DNA from 4 places in the Streptomyces sp. NPDC001315 genome. Region 1 is predicted to be linked to each of the others. Evidence: riboswitches for the same ligand, from Rfam matches in the RefSeq annotation. Region 1 holds a riboswitch; each other region holds the start of a gene.

Region 1 (2,192 bases):
CACTGGTCACGGTTGGCGGCGATCGTGTCGGGGGCCATCGTCTCCGGGTCCTTGGCCGCGGGCCCGTACGCCGTGAACTCGGCGGGCACCTTTGCTCCCTCGACCACGGGGTAGACGAACATGTTCAACGGCATGTCCTCCTGGAACTCCTTGGAGACCAGGAAGTCGATGAGCGCCTTGCCGCCCTCGGTGTTCTTGGCGTTGCTCAGCAGCCCCGCGAACTCGATCTGCCGGAAGCAGGTGCCGTCCGCGACACCGGTGGGCGCGGTCGTGGGCTTCGGGTCGGCGTAGATCACCTCGACGGGCGGCGAGGAGGCGTACGACACGACGAGCGGCCGGTCGCCCTTGGCCTTCTTGCCGCCGGCGGAACCGGAGAACTCCTCGTTGTAGGCCTGCTCCCAGCCGTCGACCACCTTCACGCCGTTGGCCTTGAGCTTCTTCCAGTAGCCCGGCCAGCCCCCATCGCCGTACTTCGCGGCCGTGCCCAGCAGGAAGCCGAGGCCGGGCGAGGAGGTGGAGGCGTTCTCGGTGACGAGGAGGTTCTTGTAAGCGGGCTTCGTCAGGTCGTCCAGGGAGGCCGGCGGGGTCAGCTTGTGCGCGCTGAACCAGGCCTTGTCGTAGTTGACGCAGATGTCGCCGTAGTCGATCGGCGTGACCCGGTGCTTGCCCTGGTCGAGCTGGTACTCGGTCCCGACCTGGTCCAGGCCCTTGGCCTCGTACGACTGGAACAGCCCGTTGTCGAGGGCCCGGGACAGCAGCGTGTTGTCCACGCCGAAGAAGACGTCGCCCTGCGGGTTGTCCTTGGTGAGGATGGCCTTGTTCACGGCCTGCCCCGCGTCCCCGTCCTCGAGGACCTTGACCTTGTACCCGGACTGCTTCTCGAAGTCCGCGAGCACGCTCTTGGAGACGGCCCACGAGTCGTGGCTGACGAGGGTGACGGTCTTGGAGTTCCCCGACCCCCCGTTCCCCGAGCCCGTGTCGGCGGACGACCCGCAGGCGGACAGCGTGACCAGGCCGAGCCCGATCGCCGCGGCCACGTACGTCTTTCTGTGCACTGATTCCTCCTGGAGGTGACCAGGAAGAGACGCGGCCCTGCCCGGGGCCGTCGGACGGATCCGCCGGTTCCCGGGCAGGGCGAACAGCTTGAGTGATGACCGAACTTCCTACCCAGAATGACCTGGGCGAGGTTCAGAGGGTCTGCGGCCCGGTTGCCGCACTCTCAGCGCTGTGGCGCTCCCCTGTCGGAATATGAAGATGTACCTACGCGGGTCAGACTACCGCTCGGTGGCGGCCAGCTGACCGCACGCCCCGTCGATCTCCTGCCCACGGGTGTCCCGGATGGTGACGGGCACCCCGTGCGCCGCGATGGCCTCGACGAACGCCTTCTCGTCCTCGGGCCGGGAGGCGGTCCACTTCGAGCCCGGCGTCGGGTTCAGCGGGATGAGGTTGACGTGCACGGGCTTGCCCTTGAGGAGCCGTCCGAGCCGGTCGCCGCGCCAGGCCTGGTCGTTGATGTCCCGGATCAGCGCATACTCGATGGACAGCCGGCGGCCGGACTTCTCGACGTACTCGAACCCGGCGTCGAGGACCTCGCGCACCTTCCACCGTGTGTTCACGGGGACGAGGGTGTCGCGCAGTTCGTCGTCGGGTGCGTGCAGCGAGATCGCCAGGCGGCACTTGAAGCCCTCGTCGGCGAACCGGTGGATGGCGGGCACGAGTCCGACCGTCGACACGGTGATGCCGCGCTGCGACAGGCCGAGCCCGTCCGGCGCGGGGTCGGTGAGCGCCCGGACGGCCCCCACGACCCGCTTGTAGTTGGCGAGAGGCTCGCCCATGCCCATGAAGACGATGTTGGACAGCCGCGCCGGACCGCCGGGCACCTCACCGTCCCTGAGGGCCCGCATCCCGTCCACGATCTGGTGCACGATCTCCGCGGTGGACAGGTTCCGGTCCAGCCCGGCCTGCCCGGTGGCGCAGAACGGGCAGTTCATACCGCAGCCGGCCTGCGAGCTGATGCACATGGTCACCCGGTCCGGGTACCGCATGAGCACCGACTCGACGAGCGTCCCGTCGAACAGCCGCCACAGCGTCTTGCGCGTGGTGCCCTCGTCGGTCGACAGATGCCGTACGACCGTCATCAGCTCGGGAAGCAGCGCCTCCTGCAGCCTGCCTCGTGAGCCGGCGGGAATGTC
Region 2 (2,192 bases), on a different contig from region 1:
CTCACGGCGGCGCGCGAGCCAGTCCACGACGACGATCGCGACGAAGCCGGGGATCCAGTAGCCGACGAACAGCAGCACGTTCTGGAAGCGGGTCGCGGTGTCCGCGGCGTGCATCCACAGCACCAGCGGAAACCCGGCGAGGGCGGCCAGCGCGGCGGCGAGGGGGCGGGGGATGCGGACACCGACGGTCTGCAGCGCGAGCGAGCCGCTGTAGTCGTTCATGGCGTTGCTGCACAGCGCGGCGAGCGCGACGGCCAACAGGCCGAGGGCGCCGGGCGCCCCGCCGCCGAGCAGGGTGTCGACGCCGTGTGCGGTCTGGTCGGTGAAGACGGCGGCGCCCCACAGCCCGAGCGTCTGCACGGCCGTGAACGAGACGACGACCCCGAGCAGCGTGCACCAGAACATCCGCACCGGCGACGTCTCGCGCGGCAGGTAGCGGCTGAAGTCACTGGCGTACGGCGCCCAGGACAGCGCGAGGCTCAACGCGATCGTGCCGGTCAGGACAAATACGCCGGCCCGGTCGGCGCCGTGGACGCTGCCGTGCGCGAGGCCGCCCGCTCCGGTGTCGGCCAGGCGCCAGGCCAGCGCGGCGAAGGCCAGGGCCAGCACCGCGGTCATCGTCTTCTGAAGGCGGTGGATCGCCTCGTAGCCGAGGACGCCGAGTGCGCCCTGGGCAGCCATCATGACCAGAACGCCGAGCCAGAACGGCCAGCCGCACAGCCGGGCGAGCGCGTCCCCGCCGAACAGGCCGATGAGCGCGTCCCACGCGATGGACGACAGCCACTGGAGCACGCCCGGCAGTACCACAGCCCGGCCGAACGCGAGGCGGGCGAGTGGCAGTTGGCCGGCTCCGGTCCTGCTTCCCCAGGTGCCGAGGTACGCGGTGGGTATCGCCCCGATCACCGTGCCGAGGACGACGGCGGCCAGCGCGGTCGCGAAGTCAAGGCCGAGCGCGACGCCGACGGTGCCGGTGAAGACTCCGGTCATGGTCAGGTTCGGCGCGAACCACACGGTGAACAGGCGTCCCGGACCGCCATACCGATGGCTCTCCGGGACCGGCGCGATCCCCCGCGCCTCGATCCGCCAGTCCCCCGGCGCACTCGGCATCCGCCCGTCGAAGGCGGCCACAGGGCCGGAAGAAGCATGGGGCAGCGTCATCGAACGACATCCCTCCGCCAGTGCTAACTGGTTCAGGTTCAACGGGTGTGATCTCAGCCCCTCGGTGGGGGCACCCCGTGTCGGGCAGTTCCGCGTACGAGGGTAACGCGCGCGCGGCAGCCGGTCGTACCGGGGCCCGGCGTCCCCGGGGAGGCGGGGGACGCCGGGCTGCGGGTCGTACGAGGGACTGGCGGGCAGCTCAGCTGCGCCAGGTGTCGTTCAGGGTGACAAGGCCTGAGGAGGGGACGGTCGCGGTGCGGTTGGCGCCGCTCTCCCAGGTGACGTTGCCGTCGGCGTCCTTGAGGATGTACTTGTACTCGAAGGAGGTGCCGGCGGGCAGGGACACGTCGAGCTTCCAGACCGGGTACGCGGCGGGGTCCAGTTTCAGGGCGTTCCCGGTGTTCCAGTTGCCCAACTGGTCCTTGTTCCCGGTGACATAGATGTTCTCGCCCCACACGGTGGTGGCGTTGACGTTGAAGGAGGCACCGGTGGCGGGGTCCGGTTCGGTCGTGCCGCTCCCGCAGGTCTTGGCACCCACGTGCAGGGCGACCGCGGTGTTGGCGCCGAGGGTCGCGGTGAACTGTCCGGAGGAGTTCACGGTGACGCCCTTGCCGGACTGCACGTCGCAGTAGTTGCGGGACACAGGGCTTGCCGGGGCACGGATGACCCCCTAGGGTCGCGTAAGCAAGCGCTTAGACAGACGTTCCGGGCCTCGCCCTGGCGCTCCCGCAAGGAACCGGAAGGAAGAGGTGGCACGCGTGCCCGTCATCGACGCCTGGCTGCAGCACCCGACGGTGCGCCACTCCAACCACGAGATGTTCGACTCCCTACGCCGGTGGACCGGCCGCGGTCTGCTCGACGAACCCCTCCCGGTGGAGACGACGGTCGCCGCCCTCAAGGCCGCCGACGTGGAGATCGGCCTGTCCGCCGCCTGGTACGGCCCGCAGGGGCCGCTGATCAGCAACGATGAGGTCGCCGACTTCGTGGCCCGGTCGGACGGCCGGCTGCGCGGAGTGGCGGGCGCCGATCTGCGC
Region 3 (2,192 bases), on a different contig from region 1:
TTGCAGGTGCCGTTCGCCTCCTGTTGGGCGGATGAGCCCTCGGCGGTCGAGGTATCGCCGGTCGGAGTGCCCCCCGAGGCGTTCACCGACGCGCAGCTCACGCTCTCCACCTTGGTGACCGTGGCCTGCTGGGTCTGCCGGTCGAACCCGACCCCGGTGCGTTCGTGCGCCGGGGTACCACCGGGCCACAGCACCACGAGTCCCACCACCACCGCCGCCGCGAAGGGTACGAGGATCGCCGCGATGACCTTGCGCAGGTGCTTGGATACGGGGGCGGCTGGGCCGTGACTGTGTGAATGACCGTGCTCGCCACCGGATCCAGAACCGTGCCCGCCCCCTGAGCCCGGTCTGTGCTCGCCATGTGAGCCCGGACCGTGACCGCCGGGACCCGGTCCCTGCCGGTGCCCGTTCCCCAGCCCGTGCCCATGTCCGTGGTTGTGCCCGTCGCCAGAACCACCGCCGTGTCCAGGGCCGTTGGCGTGTCCGCTGCCGTGGCGGGCGCCCGGTCCGGGAGGAGGCTCGGGCGGTGGGTACGGGGGCTCGTGTGTCGTGGTCACCGACCGATCATCGCAAGAGCGGCAGAGGCCCACTGTTCACCGCGCCACAAATGACGCTAGCGTGGAGGCACCTTTGCACACGCGGGAGCTCGGAGCACCGGGCTGAGAGGGCGCTGACGTCCGTCTTCGCAATGTTTCACGTGGAACGAGTGCTGTTTCACATGAAACGTTGCCGACGGAAACCGCTGCGTCGACCGCCGAACCTGTTACCGGGTAATGCCGGCGTAGGGAGTAGGTCTCATGACCAACAAGGACGCACGCACGCCTGCCTCCGTTCAGGGCGAACAGCCCCACGAGGCCGGGAAGTCGCTGGGCTGGCACAAGGCGTATGTCGAGGGCTCACGCCCCGATCTGCGGGTGCCGGTCCGCCAGGTGCACCTCACCAACGGGCAGTCGGTCACGCTGTACGACACGTCGGGCCCGTACACCGATCCACTGCTCGGCACTGATGTCCGCAGGGGTCTGCCGCCGGTGCGGGAGAACTGGATCACCGCCCGCGGCGACACCGAGGAGTACGCGGGCCGTCCCGTGCGCCCCGAGGACGACGGAATCAAGCACACCTCGCCGCGCGGCGGTCTGCGTAACCTCGACGCTGTCTTCCCCGGGCGACCGCGACTGCCCCGCCGCAGTCGCGACGGCCGAGCCGTCACCCAGCTCGCCTACGCACGCCGCGGCGAGATCACGCCCGAGATGGAGTTCGTGGCCATCCGGGAGAACGTGGCGCCGGAAGTGGTCCGTGAGGAGATCGCTGCCGGTCGGGCCGTGCTGCCCGCGAACGTCAACCATCCGGAGATCGAGCCGATGATCATCGGCAAGCGGTTCCTGGTGAAGGTCAACGCCAACATCGGCAACTCCGCGGTGACCTCCTCCATCGAGGAGGAGGTCGAGAAGATGACCTGGGCGACCCGTTGGGGCGCCGACACGGTCATGGACCTGTCCACCGGCCGTAACATCCACACCACTCGCGAGTGGGTGCTGCGCAATTCCCCTGTCCCCATCGGCACGGTGCCGCTCTACCAGGCTCTGGAGAAGGTCGACGGCAAGGCCGAGGAGCTGACCTGGGAGATCTACAAGGACACGGTCGTCGAACAGGCTGAGCAGGGCGTGGACTACATGACCGTCCACGCGGGCGTCCGGCTGCCGTACGTGCCGCTGACGGCCAACCGCAAGACCGGCATCGTCTCGCGCGGCGGCTCGATCATGGCGGCCTGGTGCCTCGCGCACCACAAGGAGTCGTTCCTGTACGAGAACTTCGAGGAATTGTGCGAGATCCTCGCTGCCTACGACGTCACGTACTCGCTCGGCGACGGCCTCAGGCCGGGATCGATCGCGGATGCCAACGACGAGGCTCAGTTCGCGGAGTTGCGGACGCTCGGGGAACTCAACCGGATCGCGAAGCGTTTCCATGTTCAGACGATGATCGAGGGCCCGGGCCACGTCCCGATGCACAAGATCAAGGAGAACATCGACCTTCAGCAGGAGATCTGCGATGAAGCTCCGTTCTATACGCTCGGCCCGCTGACGACGGACGTCGCGCCGGCGTACGACCACATCACCTCCGGCATCGGTGCCGCGATGATCGCCTGGTGGGGCACGGCGATGCTCTGCTACGTCACGCCCAAGGAACACTTGGGC
Region 4 (2,192 bases), on a different contig from region 1:
GGGCTGCTCCGTGAGTGCGGCGGCGGTGAACCGCCGGGGTGTGAAGGGCCGGGCCTCGTCCGGCAGCGAACCGGTGGCCAGCGCGTGGACCAGCACGTCACCGGTGACCGGCGTGAGCAGCACGCCGTTGCGGTAGTGCCCGGTGGCCAGCAGCAGGCCGTCCAGCCCGGTGGGGCCGAGCAGCGGCGCGTTGTCGGGGGAGCCGGGACGCAACCCGGCCCGGGTCTCCGTGAGCGGCAGCTCCGTGATCCCCGGCACCAGCTCGTGCGCGTCGCGCAGCAGCTCGTACACGCCCCCCGCCGTCACGGTCGTGTCCCAGCCCAGCTCCTCGCTCGTCGCCCCGACGACCAGCTCGCCGTTCTCCCGAGGCACCAGGTAGACCTGGCTGCCGCGCACCACGGCCCGCACGGTCCGGCTCAGGAAGGGCGCATACCGCTTCGGCACGGTCAGCCGCACCACCTGCCCCTTCACGGGCCGGACGGGAGGCCGTACGTCCTCCGGGACCCCCGCGAGCCGCCCGCTGAGGCTGCCGGCCGCGAGCACCACCTGCCCCCCGCCCAGCGCCGTGCCCTCGCGGGTGACGATCCCCGCCGCCCGCTCCCGCTCGACGGTCAGCCGCTCGGCCCACTCCCGGTGGAAGACCACGCCCGCCCGCTCGCACGCGGCCACCAGGGCGGCCGCCAGCCGCCGCGGGTCGATCTGATGGTCGCCGTCGACCCGGAGCCCGCCGCGCACACCCGGCGCGAGCATCGGCTCCAGACGCCGGCAGTCCCGCCCGGACAGCCACTCGGAGTCCAGACCCGACTGCCGTTGCAGGGTGTGAAGTTCACGCAGATGGGCGCGGTCGTCGGCGTCCAGCGCCACGGCGAGCGTGCCGCAGCGGCGGTAGCCGAGGTCGTGGCCGGTGAGGTCGGTGAGCTCCGCCGCGAAGTCCGGGTAGCGGCGGGCCGAGGCGAGGTTCAGGCCCAGCAGGGTCTGCTCGCCGAAGTGCAGTTCCGTGACGGCGGCCAGCATCCCGGCCGCCACCTGCGCGGCCCCGCCCCCGGGGTCGGGATCCACGACGGCCGTGGCGAACCCGCGCTGCGCGGCCCGCCACGCCGTCACGAGTCCGATGATTCCGCCCCCCACGACGAGGACGTCTGGCGTACGCGTAGGCGACATGGGCGTCCAGCCCCTCCCTTCGCCGGCATGACCCGGATCAGGTTCGTACGGTCGGAGGCCGCCAGCCTCCCTCTCAGCCCGGTGCGTCCGGGCTCCCGCGAGTGCTTTACGTTGGCCACCCTAGCCCGATGCCGTAAGTCTCAGTAAGGGAGCCTCTGCCCATGGCTCGTTCGCTCGACGGACTCGTCCTCGCCCCCGTGGCCGACCAGGCCCCAGGTCAGGTGGGTACGCGCACCCGGTTCACGTACCACGAGAAGGACGGCGAGATCTGGGCCGAGTACGCGGGCGGCGACGTCGTGCGCGGGCAGTTGGTGGGTACCCGGACGGATGACCGGCTGGACTTCCGGTACGTGCAGCTCAAGCATGACGGCAGCACGTCGTCCGGGCACTGTGTGTCGACGGTCGTCGAACTGCCCGACGGCCGGGTGCGCCTGGAGGAGGCCTGGGAGTGGGAGTCGCAGCCGGGCAGCGGGACGAGCGTGGTCGAGCAGGTGACCGAGCCGGTCGTCGCGCGGGTGACCGAGGCGGTTGTGGAGCAGGTCACCGAGCACGCCCCCTGACTGACGAATTGTCAGTTGTCTATGGTGATCAGGTGAGTGAGCAGACGCAGCAACGAGGCACGTCGGCGGAGCGTCGCGTGGTCGTGGTCGGCGCGGGCATGGCCGGGGTGCAGACCGCGGTCGCCCTGCGGGAGCAGGGCTTCACCGGCACGGTGACCGTGCTCGGCGCGGAGCCCCACCAGCCGTACGACCGTCCCCCGCTGTCCAAGGCCGTCCTGCTCGGCACGGCCGAGGGCTCCGCCTTCGACGTCGACTTCGAGGCGCTCGGCATCGAACTGCGGCTCGGGCTCGAGGTGCTGGGCGCCCGCCCCGGCGACCACGAACTGGACACCGCCGAGGGGCCTGTGCCGTACGACGTCCTCGTCCTCGCCACCGGTGCCGAACCGATTCGGCTGCCGGGCGCGGAGGGCGTTCCCGGCGTGCATCTGCTGCGCACCCTCGACGACGCCGAGCGGCTGCGGCCCGTGCTCG

Evidence for each region. Region 1 has a riboswitch for thiamine pyrophosphate ahead of ACFY16_RS28335 (thiamine ABC transporter substrate binding subunit). Riboswitches for the same ligand answer to the same signal wherever they lie in the genome.
Region 2: it holds a riboswitch for thiamine pyrophosphate, as region 1 does, so the genes downstream of both, ACFY16_RS42260 (purine-cytosine permease family protein) here and ACFY16_RS28335 (thiamine ABC transporter substrate binding subunit) in region 1, are expected to answer to the same signal.
Region 3: it holds a riboswitch for thiamine pyrophosphate, as region 1 does, so the genes downstream of both, thiC (phosphomethylpyrimidine synthase ThiC) here and ACFY16_RS28335 (thiamine ABC transporter substrate binding subunit) in region 1, are expected to answer to the same signal.
Region 4: it holds a riboswitch for thiamine pyrophosphate, as region 1 does, so the genes downstream of both, thiO (glycine oxidase ThiO) here and ACFY16_RS28335 (thiamine ABC transporter substrate binding subunit) in region 1, are expected to answer to the same signal.

The regions. Positions count from the first base shown of each region.
Region 1 is NZ_JBIAWZ010000012.1:115,254-117,445, forward strand. Features, by position in the region: gene ACFY16_RS28335 (thiamine ABC transporter substrate binding subunit) at 1-1,055, opposite strand, end outside; TPP riboswitch at 1,143-1,250, opposite strand; gene rlmN (23S rRNA (adenine(2503)-C(2))-methyltransferase RlmN) at 1,275-2,192, opposite strand, start outside.
Region 2 is NZ_JBIAWZ010000040.1:13,867-16,058, forward strand. Features, by position in the region: gene ACFY16_RS42260 (purine-cytosine permease family protein) at 1-1,158, opposite strand, end outside; TPP riboswitch at 1,151-1,246, opposite strand; partial or broken gene ACFY16_RS42265 (carbohydrate-binding module family 20 domain-containing protein) at 1,358-1,792, opposite strand; gene ACFY16_RS42270 (amidohydrolase family protein) at 1,917-2,192, shown strand, end outside.
Region 3 is NZ_JBIAWZ010000003.1:160,437-162,628, reverse strand. Features, by position in the region: gene ACFY16_RS11190 (YibE/F family protein) at 1-557, opposite strand, end outside; TPP riboswitch at 629-805, shown strand; gene thiC (phosphomethylpyrimidine synthase ThiC) at 798-2,192, shown strand, end outside.
Region 4 is NZ_JBIAWZ010000001.1:1,226,491-1,228,682, reverse strand. Features, by position in the region: gene thiO (glycine oxidase ThiO) at 1-1,161, opposite strand, end outside; TPP riboswitch at 1,159-1,270, opposite strand; gene ACFY16_RS05415 (hypothetical protein) at 1,323-1,721, shown strand; gene ACFY16_RS05410 (NAD(P)/FAD-dependent oxidoreductase) at 1,754-2,192, shown strand, end outside.